Regions from separate parts of the Pseudalkalibacillus sp. A8 genome, predicted to be linked through region 4. Evidence: riboswitches for the same ligand, from Rfam matches in the RefSeq annotation. Region 4 holds a riboswitch; each other region holds the start of a gene.
The links. Region 4 has a riboswitch for S-adenosylmethionine ahead of ACJROX_RS23720 (bifunctional homocysteine S-methyltransferase/methylenetetrahydrofolate reductase). Riboswitches for the same ligand answer to the same signal wherever they lie in the genome.

Region 1 (4,216 bases), 3.0 Mb from region 4:
CCGATACTTGACGAGATCCCAAGATACAGGCTGTCCGTCGTCGAAAGGATCGCTGAAATGATGCCTGTCACCATGATTGCAACGACGATCGGATGAAATGCCTCGATCAGGTACAACGGAATCGCCTTATCTGCTGCATCCAAGTTCGGCAGGATGACACGGGCAGCAAGACCGGCAAAGACCGTCAGCGTCGACAACAAGAACAATGAGATCCCGGCAGACAGTGTGAACGGCCGCAGCTGTTTCGCATCATCGAGCGTCAGAATTTTATTCATCAGATGCGGCAATAGTACGAAACTGAACAACAGCCACTGGATGGACAGGATCGAAAATCCGCTTGAAAAAGGACCGTCACTTGTTGATGTCGCGGATAGCAATTGCGGACTTGCCGAAGCAAGCTGTCCTTGGAGCTTACCGAATACCCCAAGGCCGCCTCCGATCGTCCATAGCAATGAAACGAATATGACGACGGATGTGATCGACATGATGATGCCCTGGATGCCGTCACTTACCAACTGCGCGAATGCACCGCCCCAGCCGACATAAAGGATCGTAATCACTACTCCAAGTACGACTCCCCACGTATATGGGATACCGATGATCGTTTCGAACATCGTCGCAAGACCGACGTTCTGACCGACGATATAATAAACGTTGAACAGGATCAACAACGCGACGAGGACGCGGATGGTGCTGCTTTTATAACGAGAACCGAGCCATTCCGGGAGCGTTACGACCCCTCCGTTTTTTTGACCGTATTTCCAGAATGTCTTGCCGAACAAGAGCAGTCCGAACCAGGAGACGCCGAAACAGCCGAGGGTCCACCATAACGCAGAGTACCCGTACGTATACGCCCAACCTGGCACCCCGAGGAAAAGATTGGCACTGGCATAGGATGCCCCGAAGCTCATCCCGACGATCCACGGATTCACCTTCCCTTTCGCGATTGTGAACCCGACGAGCGTACGGCTATGGACAGCTCCTTTCTTCCCGAGCCAGATGACGAATATGAAATAAGCGATGAGCAGTGTGATCGTTATCCAGATAAATGATGTCGCGTATGATCCCATTTATGATTTCCCCTCCTTACTTTCCTTCGGGTATAGGTGATTCCATAGTCCAAGTCCTACAATCCAAAATGCTGCAAGTCCGATAAAATAGAAAGTTAACATGCTATCCCGCCTTTAAACCGTTTCAAGTTCTTTGCGCTTACGATATTGTGTTCCAGTATGTGTGTCAGGGAGGTGTGTCTTCCCAGATCCGAACAATTTCTCCCGATAGGTTCCTTCTTCATAATCCTTTTGAACGAGGCCTCTTTCTTGTAAAATCGGTACGACCAGCTCGATGAAGTCCTTGAATGTTCCCGGTGCCAATGTATAAGCGATATTAAAGCCATCGACATCCGCTTCCCTTACCCAGCGTTCGAGTTCATCAGCGACTTGTTCCGGTGAGCCGACGACAAGAGGTCCGCGTCCACCAAGCCCGACATGCTTCGCCAGTTCCTCCACCGTCCATCGTTTTTCCGGATCGGCTGTCGTAAAGATTTCAACCGCTGACCGCATCGAATCGTTCTCGATATATTCAAGTGTTTGGTCCGGTTCCAATTGTGAATAATCGATCCCAGTCCAACCGCCCAGGAGCGCCAATGCTCCGTCATAGCTCACGTAGCTCTTCTGTTCTTCATGCTTTCGTTTCGCCTCTTCTTCCGTCCGGCCGACGATCGGTGTAAACACAGTGAATACCTTGATGCTATCCCGACCACGTCCACTCTCTTCTGCCTTTTGACGGATATCATCGACCGTCTTTCTTACGATCTGTGGTGTCGGACCTGCGACAAAGACACATTCCGCGTGGTGTGATGCGAATTTCCTTCCACGAGGTGATGCTCCTGCCTGGTAAAGGACCGGCGTACGTTGCGGTGAAGGATCACAGAGATGAATACCTTTGACGCGGAAGTGCTTCCCATCATGATCGATCTCATGCACTTTTTCAGGATCGGCAAACACTCTCGTATCTTTGTCGTGCTTAACCGCATCGTCCTCCCAGCTGCCTTCCCACAGCTTATAGACCACTTCCAGGAATTCCTCCGCAAGCTCATAACGGTTATCATGCCCGATCTGCTGGCTCAGTCCATAATTCCGTGCAGCACTGTCGAGATAGGAAGAAACGATATTCCAGGCAACCCGTCCGTTTGTCAGATGATCAAGTGTCGAGAACCGTCTTGCCAACGTGTAAGGCTGTTCATAGGTCAACGTGTACGTAAGGCCGAAACTGAGATTCTTGGTCGCTTGCGCCATCGCTGGAACAAGCAGAAGCGGATCATTGACCGGAACCTGGACACCCTGGCGTACTGCAGCGTTCCGACTTCCTTTGTACACATCGTAAACACCGACGACATCCGCCAGGAACAGTCCATCGAATTTCCCTTTTTCAAGCAGTTGTCCGAGCTCCACCCAGTAATTGATGTCGTTATAACGGTCCGATTGGTCCTCCGGGTGCGCCCATAACCCCGGTGATTGATGTCCTGCACAAGCCATATCAAATGCATTCAACAGAATTCGTTTTGTCATTTCTTCTCCTCCTCAAGGATTGTTGTAAGTTTTTTTGAAAAAGAAAAAACCTCTTCTGAAAATAAGAAGAGGTCGTTGGTCACGTCTAAGGCTCTTCTTATCTTTCAAGCGTAAAAGCTTGCTGGAATTGGCACAGTACTTTGATAAGTCTGTTGCCGAGGCTTCATCGGGCCAGTCCCTCTGCCTCTCTGGATAAGAAATCACTATTCATTTAGAGTCGGTGGTACACGTGCATCCTCCTTTTATAAAATAATAAAACCCCTTCTTAAAAAGAAGAGGTTGAGAATACAGAATCACTCGGCTCTTCTTATCTTTCAAGCATTGGATGCTTGCTGGAGTTGGCACAGTGCTCTAAAAGCCTGCTGCCGAGGTTTCACAGGGCCAGTCCCTCCACCTCTCTGGATAAGAAAAATTCGTTCAGATGAAATTTTTAATATGATTCATAATTTACTACTTACACTTCGACCTGTCAACAGGAAAATTGAATTTTAAAAATATTTTATCAAAAAACTATTGTAATAGCTTGAGAAATATACTCGCTTTCCGCTAGCAATCCGCAAGTATGAAGCGTCCATAGAGCAACTCTATCCGTTTTTTCCGCTCGACTGTCCGTATGAAGCGTCCATAGAGCAACTCCATCCGTTTCTTTGCCCTCGACTGTCCGTATGAAGCGTCCATAGACAACCTATCTGTTTCTTTGCCCTCTACTGTCCGTTGACTACGATAATTAATGGAAGCAGCAAGTTATCTGAAGTGAACTGAAGCTCTGTTCCCTGTACCGCCCATTGCTCTCCTCCATAAGGGAGGAAAGCGTCGAAATAGATCTGTGTTGTTGAAACGGTTCCAGTAATTTTCCCACAAACTTTCAGAAACAAAAAATCATGATAAGTACAAAGTAAATCACCATTTTATCCCCTTAAGCCAGTTCAATATATTGGCCTTCCGTTCCTTTTTCGGCCGATCATCTATACATCGATTCAGGATCGCTTCATGCGGCGAACAGATTGGACACAACTGGAAAATTTCATAAGGAGGAAAATAAGATTGATAACGAACAAAATGTTTCTCAATAGAGCATCACCTCCAAGAGCATGATACTCTATTCTATTAAACTAGCAGGAGATCGGTTTGTGCTGATGATAGAGAAAATAGTTTTTTCAGTCAATAGAATGACTTGATTTTAGGCTTTGTACTCTTCATTGTTGATTTCTACGAAATTTCGCTATTGAAATATCAACAACATAGCGGCATCTAATTTTAAAAGTCTTCATTCATGTCGATGCTTTCTATGAATCTGACAAACTCCCGTACCATATTCAAATTCAAGGATTCCTTATGGTATAGCATCCACGTTTTCCTCAATAATGGTTCTTCCTCTTTTGTATTCAGATCGATGGTATATAATCCTTCCGTATCTCTTAAAATCATGCTCGGCATGATCGCATACCCTAAACCGTTAAGCACCATCTCCTTACACGTATCGACCTTATCCACTTCGATATTGATCAATGGGGGATGTGGATAATTTTCAGACCACCAGTCATCGATTACGCTCTTTAGAGAGTATTCGGACCGATAATCGATCCTCGGCAATTCGGGGAGTTCATCCAAATGGATCGGTTCCTTGGAGACGATACATATCGTTT
Region 2 (4,216 bases), 3.0 Mb from region 4:
TTAAATAAGCAAATTGTTAATATTGTTAAGAATATTCCTAACGAAAAGTTATCCAACCTATGTGATATAGGAAATAATCAACGTAAAACACTAGAGTGGCTTATACAAGATTATCTTGAGCATATGGAACACCATATTCACAATCAAATCTTGATTGAAAATAACGACTTATAAATTTAATTCTTATTCAAGTAACGGACGCTTTTCTGTAATATGAACTGCACCCTTTTTTATGAATAGGGCCATTTTGTTGAATAAAGGTAGGTATTTCAGAAAGGGAGTTAGAAGTCAATATTATTTGACGTGTTACTGAATAACAGGAATTGCTCAATTTACTAAATATTCATCTTATATCCCCGTACCATACCGTGTTCTCAAAAATAGTAATCGAAAAGAAATATTGAGAAAGTGTATGTGAATAATCTAATGAAAAGGGTTTATCTAGATAGAAAAGATTAAAACAATACCAAAGGGAGTAATCCGACAAACATACAAAGGAGGAAAAATTATATATGCCATATAATAACGAAAGGATAGTCCGAGCTAACGGGGTTGACCTCTGCGTTGAGACTTTCGGTAATCCCAAGGACCCTGCAATCATCCTTATCAGCGGCGCGCCGTTGGCCTGCTCAATGCACTGGTGGGAGGACGTGTTCTGCGAGCGCCTCGCAGCAGGCTCCCGATTCGTTATTCGCTATGACACCCGCGACTTCGGCCGATCTGTCACCTACGAGCCGGGGGACACGCAGTATAGCCTCCGCGATCTGGCTGCGGACGTCGTCGGCCTGTTCGACATCTTCCGACTGGCCGACGCCCATCTCGTAGGTTTCGGAGTAGGCGGATGGATTGGCCAACTGGTGGCACTTGATTATCCTGATCGGGTTACATCATTAACTCTAATTTCAACAAGACCCAACGCTCATGGTCCTACTGATCTCGACCTTCCAGAACATTCGGAGGAGTTCATGGCACACATTAGAGAAGCGCCGGAGCCAGACTGGTCAAATCGGGCAGAAGTGATCGATTACATTGTCGATTTTCAATATGCACTTTCCAATTCACATTTTTTTGACAAAACGACTAAATATGACCTTGCAGGGCGCATCTTCGATCGCAGCACAAACATTGCGTCGAGTATGAAAAACCCACCTCTTATTGACAAGGGCGATCGTTGGAGGGAACGACTCGGAGAGGTGGGTGCTCCAACTCTTGTGATTCATGGTACCGAGGATCCCTTCTTTCCCTATGGAAATGCACTTGCCTTAGAGAAGGAGATCCCTGATACCCAGTTGCTCACCTTAGAAGACACCGGTCACGAGCTTCCTCGGGCGGTCTGGGACGTTGTCATACCAGCGATTTTGCAGCACGCGTCAGACGATTAACACTCGCAAAAAAAAAGCAGGAGAGCATTGGCTTAGATAATGAAGGGGTGTCGGTTTGCAGTCAACCTAATTGTTTATTAAAGAAAAGGGCGCAATTCTTTAAGTGTGTCTTTTTGAATTGGGCAAGATTGTGGTGTAAGAATCGTTGAAGGAGATTGATATGTAAATTCAATTTATTTATTTTCATGATATTACTTGAATTTTAGATAACTGAATGATAATATCAGTAACAATAAAATATTTAAATAAAAATAAATAGCGATAACTTCTTATCCAGAGTGGTGGAGGGATAGGCCCTATGAAACCCGGCAACCATCAAGTCAAAATATTGTCTTGAACGGTGCTAATTCCTACAAAGGTGTCAACCTTTGAAAGATGAGAGGAAAGTATGTAATAATACGAACCTCTCTTTAAACAAAGAGAGGTTTTTTAAATGGAAAGAGGCTTATCGCTCAAAGGAGCGAGATTAAATGGAAAGAGCAGTGTTTGGTGCAAGCGGGTTTTTTAGTCAAAAAGCTTTTATTACAGGTTTTCGTGGTATTGAAAATGTTCGAATAGGACATCTAAGAGGGAAAAATCTAGATATAGTAGAAATATGGATTAATCCCTGGAAGGTATCTTATAATGAATTATTAGAATTGTTTTTTGACTTACATGACCCAACATCTAAAGAAGGAAATCAATCATTGATTTTCTTCTCTGATAAAAACCAATTAACATTAGCTAAACAAAAGAAAAGTGAGCTGAAACATATTTTTAAAGATAAAATTATTACAAGAATTACTCCAGCATGTGAACATATTAATGACCTAAAAGAGATAAAATTTATGTCTTAATAAAAATTTCACATTGTAACCACAGAACATCGCAATAAGTAAAATACTTCCTATTCAGCGGCCTCCGGTTTTTCTTAGGGATATTACTCGGAGCATAATATGTATTTAAAATAATCGAAAAAGTAAGAATAGTAAAAAATATTCTAATTCCTACTTAAATTATAGGAATACACGTATTAAAATTTCGTAAAATAGATTAATAAACGAAAAGGGGGAAAAAGATGAACACATTTCTTATCTTCGTAAACGTCGCGGTATTATTATTGCTTATGTTTGGTTTGTTCTTAATGCAAAAGAAGCATGTATCTTTTTCAAAACGCGTATTCACAGGCTTAGGTTTAGGTATTATTTTCGGTTATATAATTCATGCAATCTATGGAACTGGGCATGAAGTTACAGTCGGAACAATTGATTGGTTTAGCATTGTTGGCAGTGGTTATGTAAAACTATTACAAATGGTTGTAATGCCGCTGGTATTCATTTCAATTGTCGGAGCGTTTACGAAATTAAGATTGACTAAAAATATCGGGAAAATTAGTTTCCTTGTCATTGGAATACTGCTTGGAACGACTGCTATTTCGGCAGCAATTGGAATTGGTTCCGCGTTAGGATTTGGACTTGATGGCATAGAGTTAACTGCTGGTGATGCAGAGAACGCTCGAAATGAGCAATTACAGGAACGTGCTGTGACTGTAGAAAATATGACGATTCCTCAACAAATCCTTGAGTTAATTCCAAGCAATCCATTTCTAGATTTAACAGGTGCTCGTGCAACCTCTACAATTGCAGTTGTATTTTTTGCTGTATTTGTCGGGATTGGCTACCTTGGAGTAAAACGAAAAGATCCTGAGCCTGCTGAATTTTTTGCGAAAATTATCGATAGTTTATACGCTGTTATCATGAGAGTTGTAACGTTAATTCTCCGTCTAACACCATATGGTATCCTGGCAATTATTACAAAAGTTGCTGCTACAAGTGATTATGACGCATTCATGAAATTAGGCAAGTTTGTTGTGGCTTCTTATGTGGCATTAATTTTGGTGTTTATTGTGCATTTACTGTTGTTGTCATTTGCAAAACTAAACCCTGTAAATTATGTAAAAAAAGGGCTGCCAACTTTAACATTTGCCTTTACATCACGTACAAGTGCTGGAACACTGCCGATGACAATTAAGACACAAACAAAGGATTTTGGTGTTTCGGAAGGGATTGCAAACTTTGCTGGTTCCTTTGGACTTTCAATTGGTCAAAATGGATGTGCTGGTGTTTATCCGGCAATGTTAGCCGTTATGGTAGCTCCAGCCGCCGGTGTTGACCCTACAAGTCCATCATTTATTATTTCTCTAATTTTGGTAGTGGCAATCAGTTCATTTGGTGTCGCAGGTGTCGGGGGAGGAGCAACCTTTGCAGCTCTCATCGTACTATCCGTCATGAATCTTCCAATTGCGATTGTTGGGCTGTTAATCTCAGTTGAACCTCTTATCGACATGGGCCGTACTGCTGTAAACGTCAGTGGAGCAATGACATCTGGTATCCTAACAAGCAGAGCCACAGGAGAATTCGAAAACGAAGTCTACCAGCAGCAAAATGTTGTAGAAGCGTAAATTAAATTGGTGACAGGCACCATTCATGTACAAATAATACATTTTTTATGTGCTAGACCGACAGTGCTCAAATGTTAGTACCTGACCCCATACATTTTATTCTGAATATCATATTTGGCTATCCAATTTTTAGCTGAAATAAATCATAGGAAATTACTTTATAATTAATTCTAATTTTTTTGAAAGGCTCGCTTAAGTTGACAAACCAGTTCAACCATAAATGCTCCGAGTGTATTAACTGTGGTAGAGCCATGCTTAGAGAAAAAAGAGTCCCAAGTGAAAAGCATTTGGGATTCTTTTTAGTTGCATTAGTGATTTTGTGTATATCCAACTAATAAGGTGATCCAGGAGCCCAAGGCAATTAAAAATTAATATCGTTTGCTTTACATTTACA
Region 3 (4,216 bases), 1.3 Mb from region 4:
TATGGCACTACCTTCAAGAAGTGAGAATTTCGTAATACGTTTACCGTTTGTCTCCAACACCTTTCCTCCAAAGAGGATTGCTCCTAAAGCAATGAATCCACCTCCAATCAACGTTCCATGTGAGATAGAAATCATTCCAGCCCCAACCAACGGACCAATCGCATTGGCGACATTGTTCATTCCGGCTGAAAAAGCTTCCAAAAACCCCATCAGGATCAAAAGAACGGTCAACCATTTCTTCCAATTCCCCTCTAGAACAGTATGGTATCTATTCTGGATGGATTGGATCATTTTCCCGAAGATCAGGGCAATTACGAAAGCAATGATCGGAATTAGAATCCATATCAGGACAACGGTCAGTAAGCTTTTTACATAGAGTGATTGGTACGCCAGCCCCACACCAACGACCGATCCGACAGTGACTTCACTCGTGGATAACGGAATCCCGATCAGATTGGCGAACCCTAATGAAATGGTGGCCGCACCAAGGATGATGACTGCTGTCTGGGTTGTGATGATGTCTTCAGGGACGATTCCGGAGCCGATTGTTTCGACGACTTCCCCCCCACCTATGACCGCTCCAAGAAAAACACCTGTTCCACAAATGACCAAAGCGATGATTTTCTTGTTTATCGCACCCGACCCGTAAGAGACGCCCATTGATGCGGCAGCCCCGCTCGCCCCCATATTCATGGCGAAGAAGAAAGCAACTGAAAATGCAATCAGAATCATTTAACGTCTGCTCCCCTCATGATAGGTGCAGACCGCATTCTGTCTTCTTCAAATTCGTCCATCTCCCTGCTCGTAAATCAGCAGCATCATCTGTCGGTAAAGTGCATTTCTCACATCCGATGCTTGGATATCCCTGATCATGGAGGATGTTATAGGGAAGGTCATGGTCATTGATGTATCGCCAGACATCTTTCCAGGACCAGTGAATCAAGGGACAAACTTTGATTGCTCGAAACTTTTCGTCTTTATTGATGAACTCTGTGTCTCTCCGCGTAGGTGATTGTTCTCTTCTAAGCCCCGATATCCAAGCTTTATATCCTGATAAAGTCTGCGCGAGCGGAACCACCTTCCGGATGTGACAGCATTGGGTCGGATCATGTTCCCAGAGGTTCTCTCCATACGTTTCAGATTGTTCTGCTACTGTCAATTCAGGTCTTTTCATTTCAATTTGTAATTGCGGATAACGAGCTTTCACTCTTTCAATCAATTCATATGTCTCGTCGAAGTGAAGCCCGGTATCCAGGAAAACGATTTTTGCATATGGTTTAACTTTAGAAATCAAATCGACCAATACAATCCCTTCAGCCCCGAAGCTGCAAGCATAAATGAGGTCCTCCTTGTACTGGCCGTAAGCCCACTCCAATACCGGTAAAGCACCTTTGGTTTCAGAGTCTATGGAGATATCCAGTTTATTGTCAGACCATGTTTTGTACGTTATTAATTGTCCCAAATTAATCCCTCCTATCGTTTCTGTGAAAAAAGAAAGAGGCAACCCTAACCTGTTCAAAGGTTAAAGTCGCCTCTAGTTTGTCTAGTCAGCAGCCTTTTCAACTTTTCAATATTTGAGAATAAATAAAAGCCTTCCAAATTGGAAGACTCTCAGGCTAATCATCGTTTCACCTTATCTACCAAAATGGGAATCCATTTTGCTGGATTTAGCACCTTGCATACATGCAGGTTGCCGGACATCATTGGGCCAGGTCCCTCCGTCACTCTTGATAAGATTTAATTTGTTTACCATTCTAACTATTCCAAATGCAAAAGTCAACAGTCTTTTTTTGATTGTTTCGATTATTTTTACAGGTCGTTCTTCTCGATCCTTGCATAGCAGTATACAGGAGTCAATTTTTATTACACTTGGACAGGTTTTCTTTCTACAAGTTCAAATGCTTCATGCAAGCATTCAACTGCAGAGATCATTGCTGTGCTATCGACAATCGTAGACACTTTGATTTCTGACGTGCTGACCATCTTGATCTTTATTCCATGAGAAGCGAGAGCATCAAACATTTTAGCTGCGACACCTGGATTGGAAATCATTCCTGATCCCACGATCGATACTTTCGCAAGATCTCCATCATAGGTAATATGATCATAATTCAATTGAGGCTGGTATTCACTCAACACTTCCAATGCGTTATTGAGCACCGCTGAATCCAATGAAAAAGAAATATCCGTGGATTCATTGCCGTTCGTGTTTTGGATGATGATATCTACATTGATTTTGTGATCAGAAAGAATGGTAAATAACTTTGATAAAGTAGATATATCATCCTGCAATCCATGGACCGTCACTTTTGTAACATTATCTTCAAATGCAATTCCCCGAACTGTAAGATTTCCTTCCATAGAAACTTCCTCCTCTATCATTGTTCCGGTTTCTTTTTCCATACTTGAACGAACCTCTAATTTCACGTTATAATTTTTGGCAAATTCGACTGATCTAGGATGTAGGACTCCCGCCCCTAGATTCGCCATTTCAAGCATTTCATCATAAGAAATGGAATCCAACTTTCTTGCTTCTTTCACCACTCTTGGATCAGTAGTATATACACCCGTAACATCTGTATAGATCTCACACTTTTCAGCTCTTAAAGAAGCAGCCAATGCTACGGCGGTCGTATCGGATCCTCCTCTTCCAAGCGTGGCGATTTCATCGTCATCCGTCAGCCCCTGGAATCCAGCAACTATGACAATGTTTCCAGCAGCTAAGTACCCATTGAGTCGTTTTGTATCGATATCTAGAATCCTTGCATTGCCATGAGTGTTTTCCGTTTGGATCCCAGCTTGCCAACCTGTAAGTGAAACAGATTGATAGCCATTTTCTTGTAACGCCATTGCTAATAATGACATCGAAACCTGCTCTCCTGTTGAAACGAGCATATCAAGTTCCCTTTTTGAGGGATTGTTAGAAATATCGTTCGCCATTTGAATCAAATGGTCAGTGCTTTTTCCCATTGCTGAAACGACGACAACGACATCCTTACCTTGCTTGTAAGTATCGATGACCCGATCGGCCACATTTTGAATTCGTTCAATTGAACCTACAGATGTACCACCAAATTTTTGTACAATTAATCCCATCTTTACATTCCTTTCGTTTGAAAAAGATAAAGAAAACTTGGCAAAGCCAAGCCTGTGGCGACGGCTGAGCCTTAGTTCCTCGAAAAAGCAAATGCTTCTCCTTCGTGCGGAGTATTGCTTCCGAAGTGAACAGCTTGTGCACTTATACTTAAGAAAGTATTTATACTTTCTTATAGTGTAAAAAAGGATTGACTCATTAAAAGTGTGACGGACGTTTTATTTGAACCATCAAAAAAAATGGTTGAAATAAATAAACAAATCGTCAGACCTTGAGAGTCAATCCTCAAACGTCTGCCACACTTATTCCCTTTACGTGAGATAGTCCTCCATACGACAGCTGGGACTCTGGTCGTATGACAGCCCTGTACTTATTCAGTACAGGTCCAGCCAAATGCTCGTTGAGAAACAATTCGGCTTCGGCGAATCCCCCTTTCCTATGCACTCATTAGAGCTCAACCTCTTCATGCAAAGTACTTTTGGTTTTCGCGCCTCTACCATCACTTCAATGAAAATGTACTTGAAGTGTGGCCAATAAATTTAATTGTTTGTTATTTTAACAGATACATAAAAATGAAACAAGGCTTTTTTCAGAATAATTATTTGATGGAAATAATCATTAAAAAAGACACATCTCATGTTCCATGAAATGTGTCCACCCAGTACACTCATATTATTCCTATAGACAAATATAGCTGTCTTTAGTTCTTTGTCAATGGTTCATATGCTTTTTGTAAATCTTTTATATTTATTTTCTTCATCTGAAGCATAGCTTTCATGACTCGTTGCGATTTTTCAGGATCAGGGTCATTCAACATTTCTCTCAAAACGGCAGGAACGATTTGCCAAGATACGCCATACTTGTCTCTAAGCCAACCGCATTGCTCTTTTTCCCCACCAATGGATAGCTTATCCCATAACCCATCCACTTCATCCTGCGTCTCACAATCCACTAAAAATGAAATGGCAGGTGAGAAAGTGAAATGTGGGCCACCGTTCAGCGCTACGAACGATTGACCCTCAATATCAAAAGTTACAGTCAATACACTTCCCTCAGGACCAGGCCCTGCTTCTCCATACCGAGTCACATTCACAATCTTTGAATCCTTGAAAATTGAAACAT
Region 4 (4,216 bases):
GGATGGACTGACTTTATCTTCATTCCATAACGTATTGATATAATTTTGTGAATCTACGTAGGCTGCAGAACTGAAATTGTACTGCTCCCCATCCCAAGTTCCCCATTCAAGTGAATTATCGAATTGAACAGGCAGTACTTCACGGTAAGCTCTAGGATTCAGAAAACCGAATTGGTGTTCATTATAATTGGTCAATTGGACAGATGATTTCCTTAAATCATCTAAAGTCCAGCTGCTATCCGGTACAGGAACATTCTCTTTTTCAAATAAATCCGTATTAAGAAGCATCACGATTGCATGCATCGAATGTGGCATCGCGTATTGATGCCCATCATAATTAGCGGTTTGGAGGATACTTTCAAACGTTTTCTCAGGATCGTAGTTATCATCTTTTTCTAAATATGGTGTCAAATCTTCAAGCCATCCGTTTGTAACTGCTGTCGGCACACCAAAGGTCCAAAATACATCCGGTAATTTACCTGCAGCCGCAGCAGCAGAGAGTTTTTCATTCCAAGGCCATCCAAGTGATTTATCTTTCTTTACCTTAATATTTGGATGTGAAGCTTCAAATGCTTTGATAACCTGATCGACTTCTTTATCCTCCTGCCATGTTCCATATGTAATCGTTATTTTTTCATCGGAATCAGTAGCAGACTCGTCCTTCTCGGAATTTCCATTTGAATTTTCAGTTTCAGAATTTGCTCCTTCATTGCTGGAGCATCCTGCCAACCCCGCAACTAGGATAAGCAATACAACTAATAAGCATTGGAATAGCGGTTTAACCTTCAATCTAATCCCTCACTTTTTGTTTTTTTTGTACCAGGCACGTGTAACCAGTTATTAAAAACTACAGCCCCCCTTTTATCTCAGCTTTGGATTGCCCATTTCAGAACCTGACGACAAATTGAAACGTATCGATAAAAACTAATATTTTTACCCTCTCAGAAAAGGGGAAAATAATGAAATTAATATTCTTTTTAAGTGAGTACAAAAGTGGATTCTTATGGCTCATGGTGGAAATACCCCATCATAACAATAGTTACTGCTACTATTATCCTAGTTTTTATGATCTTTTATATTGATCTTCTTCACCTTTAAATAATGGATAATAAAATCTCAATACCCATCAATTTTTGAAATCAAGCATGTATTTCGTCGAAACGTTTCGATAACCTTATATTAAAAATTATCATGAAAGCCTTTTCAATTCAATAGTTTTTTGAAAATTTTCTAAATTTTTAATTCAATGAATTCTCGCGTTTTGATCTGGAAAGCCTTTTACACAGTTTTTGAATACAGGTAATACCTAGTTTTTCAATCGGTTAAAAGGGCTTAAAAAGCTTTTAGTTTTTCTTTAAAAAGGGTTGAAGTTTCCTGCGTTTTGTTGTAAATTTAATGAAATTTAAAAATTCTGTTTCTTATCCAGAGAGGTTGAGGGAATGGCCCTATGAAACCTCAGCAACCATCAGTGTTCCGAACATTGAAAAGGTGCTAATTCCAACAAGTGGTTTTCCGCTTGTGAAGATAAGAAGAACGACACGTCGATACTAAAGTCTTCTTCTTATAGAAGGCTTTTTTCTTTTTGAAAAATCAGCCAGGCTACGAAATTACAAATATTTCAGGGGGATTCAGATGGGAATTTTAGATGAATTAAAGCACGATAAAATATTGATCGGTGATGGAGCGATGGGGACGCTGCTCCATTCATATGGATCGGACCGATGTTTTGAAGAGCTGAACCTTTCACAATCAGAACAAATCTTTAATATTCACCGTGCTTATATCGATGCTGGTGCTGGTATCATCCAGACGAATACTTATGCCGCCAACTACATTAAGCTCGAGCGATACGGCTTGCAGGATCAAGTGAAAGAGATCAACACAGCTGCCGTTCGATTGGCGAAGAAAGCTGCCGATGATGACGCATATGTCGTGGGTACGATCGGAGGGATCCGAGGCATCAAACCTCACACGATCAACATGGAGGAAATCAAACGTACCTTTCGAGAGCAATTATATTGCCTCCTTTCGGAAAATGTAGATGGTCTTTTACTAGAAACCTTTTATGATCTAAATGAATTAGAAACGGTCCTAACCATCGCCCGTAAAGAGACGTCATTACCAATTATTGCGCAAGTCTCATTGGAAGAGACCGGTTATATGCAAAATCGGACACACATCACAGAAGCTTTCGAAAAACTGGAAACACACGGAGCCGATATAATCGGAATCAACTGCCGGCTCGGTCCTTATCATATGCTATCGACTTTGGAAGAAGTCCCTCTTCCGAAGCATGCTTACCTGTCAGCCTATCCGAATGCAAGCCTGCCTTCCTATGTGGATGGAAAGCTCCAGTATGAAAGTGATGCGGATTACTTTAAAGAATGTGCCCGTTCCTTCCGTGAACAAGGAATACGATTATTAGGAGGATGCTGTGGTACGACTCCTGCTCATATACAGGCTTTCTCTAATGAGCTTGAATCATTGTCACCTGTAAAAGAAAAAGAAGTCAAACCGAGACAGACTGTTAAAACTGCAGTACAACCACCCGCACAGCCAGGACCTCCACCGCTGCATGAAAAAGTGAAAGACGGGCAATCGATCATTGTTGAATTGGATTCACCAAGAAAATTGGATACTACGCGTTATATGGAAGGAGCAAGAGCACTAAAGGAAGCGGGGATCGATGCGATTACACTTGCTGATAACTCCTTAGCATCTCCCCGTATTTGCAACACTGCCGTCGGATCCATCGTGAAGGAACAGATCGGGCTGCGTCCTCTTATCCACATCACTTGCCGGGATCGGAACTTGATCGGCTTGCAGTCACACATTATGGGGCTTCATACACTCGGCATACGTGACGTACTTGCGGTGACTGGTGATCCGACAAAAGTAGGGGATTTTCCAGGCGCATCTTCTGTCTATGATGTAACCTCATTCGAGCTGATCAAAATCATTAAACAGTTCAACCAGGGGATTTCGTTATCAGGAAAAGAACTTGATCAAAGAACGAACTTTTCTATCGGGGCTGCGTTTAACCCGAATGTCCGCTACATCGATAAAGCTGTCGAGCGCTTGGAAAAGAAAATAGAGTGCGGGGCAGATTATTTCATCAGCCAGCCCGTCTTTTCAAAGGAAAAACTGCTGGAAATCCATGAGGCTGTCAAACATTTGGATGTTCCAATATATATCGGAATCATGCCGCTCACAAGCAGTAAGAATGCGGATTTCCTCCATCATGAAGTGCCTGGTATCAAGCTATCATCGGAGGTTCGAGAACGTATGGCGAGATACAAGGATGATCGTAAACGCGCTAGTCAGGAGGGCGTTAAAATCGCCAAATCCCTTCTCGATACCGCAATCGGATTATTCAACGGCATTTACCTTGTTACGCCGTTCATGCGATACTCAATGACAGTAGAGCTTGCCCGCTACGCACACGAACATCATCTTAACCAGTCATCTAGGAGGCTACAAAATGTCTAATCAACAATTTGAACAACAATTACAAAAAAGAATCCTGATCATGGATGGTGCGATGGGGACGATGCTGCAACAAGCCCAGTTGACCCCTGACGATTTTGGCGGGGAATTTTATGATGGATGTAATGAATACTTGAACATCACTACGCCAGACCTGATCGAATCCATCCATACGACCTATCTCGAAGCGGGTGCAGATATCATCGAAACAAATACATTCGGTGGCACAAGCCTCGTGTTGGATGAATACGAACTCGGATACAGAGCCTATGAAATCAATAAAATAGGAGCCGAAATCGCCAAAAAGGCTGCCAAGAAAGCTTCAACCCCAGATCGGCCGAGGTTCGTAGCTGGAGCTCTCGGACCGACTACGAAAACGCTAAGTGTCACAGGTGGAACGACCTTTGACGCACTGACGGATTCATACGCTGAACAAGCGAGAGGTCTTTTAGATGGGGATGTTGACCTGCTTCTTCTCGAAACGAGTCAGGATATGCTCAACGTAAAAGCTGGTTTTTCAGGCATCCAGAAAGCTTTTGAGGAGACGGGGCGGACCGTTCCATTGATCGTTTCCGGTACGATTGAGCCGATGGGGACCACCCTTGCTGGCCAGACGATTGAATCGTTCTATATCTCGCTGAAACATATGAACCCGATCGCTGTCGGCTTGAACTGCGCCACCGGACCAGAATTCATGCAGGATCATGTACGTGCCCTTTCTGATTTATCA

Region 1: another riboswitch for S-adenosylmethionine. It lies ahead of ACJROX_RS08295 (LLM class flavin-dependent oxidoreductase); the one in region 4 lies ahead of ACJROX_RS23720 (bifunctional homocysteine S-methyltransferase/methylenetetrahydrofolate reductase).
Region 2: another riboswitch for S-adenosylmethionine. It lies ahead of ACJROX_RS08190 (peptide-methionine (S)-S-oxide reductase); the one in region 4 lies ahead of ACJROX_RS23720 (bifunctional homocysteine S-methyltransferase/methylenetetrahydrofolate reductase).
Region 3: another riboswitch for S-adenosylmethionine. It lies ahead of ACJROX_RS17340 (phosphoadenylyl-sulfate reductase); the one in region 4 lies ahead of ACJROX_RS23720 (bifunctional homocysteine S-methyltransferase/methylenetetrahydrofolate reductase).

The regions. Positions count from the first base shown of each region.
Region 1 is NZ_CP174509.1:1,601,585-1,605,800, reverse strand. Features, by position in the region: gene ACJROX_RS08300 (sodium:solute symporter family transporter) at 1-1,070, opposite strand, end outside; gene ACJROX_RS08295 (LLM class flavin-dependent oxidoreductase) at 1,185-2,570, opposite strand; SAM riboswitch class I at 2,665-2,769, opposite strand; SAM riboswitch class I at 2,875-2,979, opposite strand; gene ACJROX_RS08290 (hypothetical protein) at 3,275-3,445, opposite strand; gene ACJROX_RS08285 (LysR family transcriptional regulator) at 3,828-4,216, opposite strand, start outside.
Region 2 is NZ_CP174509.1:1,576,223-1,580,438, forward strand. Features, by position in the region: gene ACJROX_RS08180 (hypothetical protein) at 1-174, shown strand, start outside; gene ACJROX_RS08185 (alpha/beta fold hydrolase) at 513-1,382, shown strand; SAM riboswitch class I at 1,649-1,764, shown strand; gene ACJROX_RS08190 (peptide-methionine (S)-S-oxide reductase) at 1,853-2,218, shown strand; gene ACJROX_RS08195 (L-cystine transporter) at 2,440-3,822, shown strand.
Region 3 is NZ_CP174509.1:3,365,544-3,369,759, forward strand. Features, by position in the region: gene ACJROX_RS17335 (anion permease) at 1-732, opposite strand, end outside; gene ACJROX_RS17340 (phosphoadenylyl-sulfate reductase) at 749-1,462, opposite strand; SAM riboswitch class I at 1,631-1,737, opposite strand; gene ACJROX_RS17345 (aspartate kinase) at 1,864-3,096, opposite strand; lysine riboswitch at 3,408-3,598, opposite strand; gene ACJROX_RS17350 (VOC family protein) at 3,795-4,216, opposite strand, start outside.
Region 4 is NZ_CP174509.1:4,629,896-4,634,111, forward strand. Features, by position in the region: gene ACJROX_RS23715 (ABC transporter substrate-binding protein) at 1-789, opposite strand, end outside; SAM riboswitch class I at 1,416-1,531, shown strand; gene ACJROX_RS23720 (bifunctional homocysteine S-methyltransferase/methylenetetrahydrofolate reductase) at 1,633-3,489, shown strand; gene metH (methionine synthase) at 3,482-4,216, shown strand, end outside.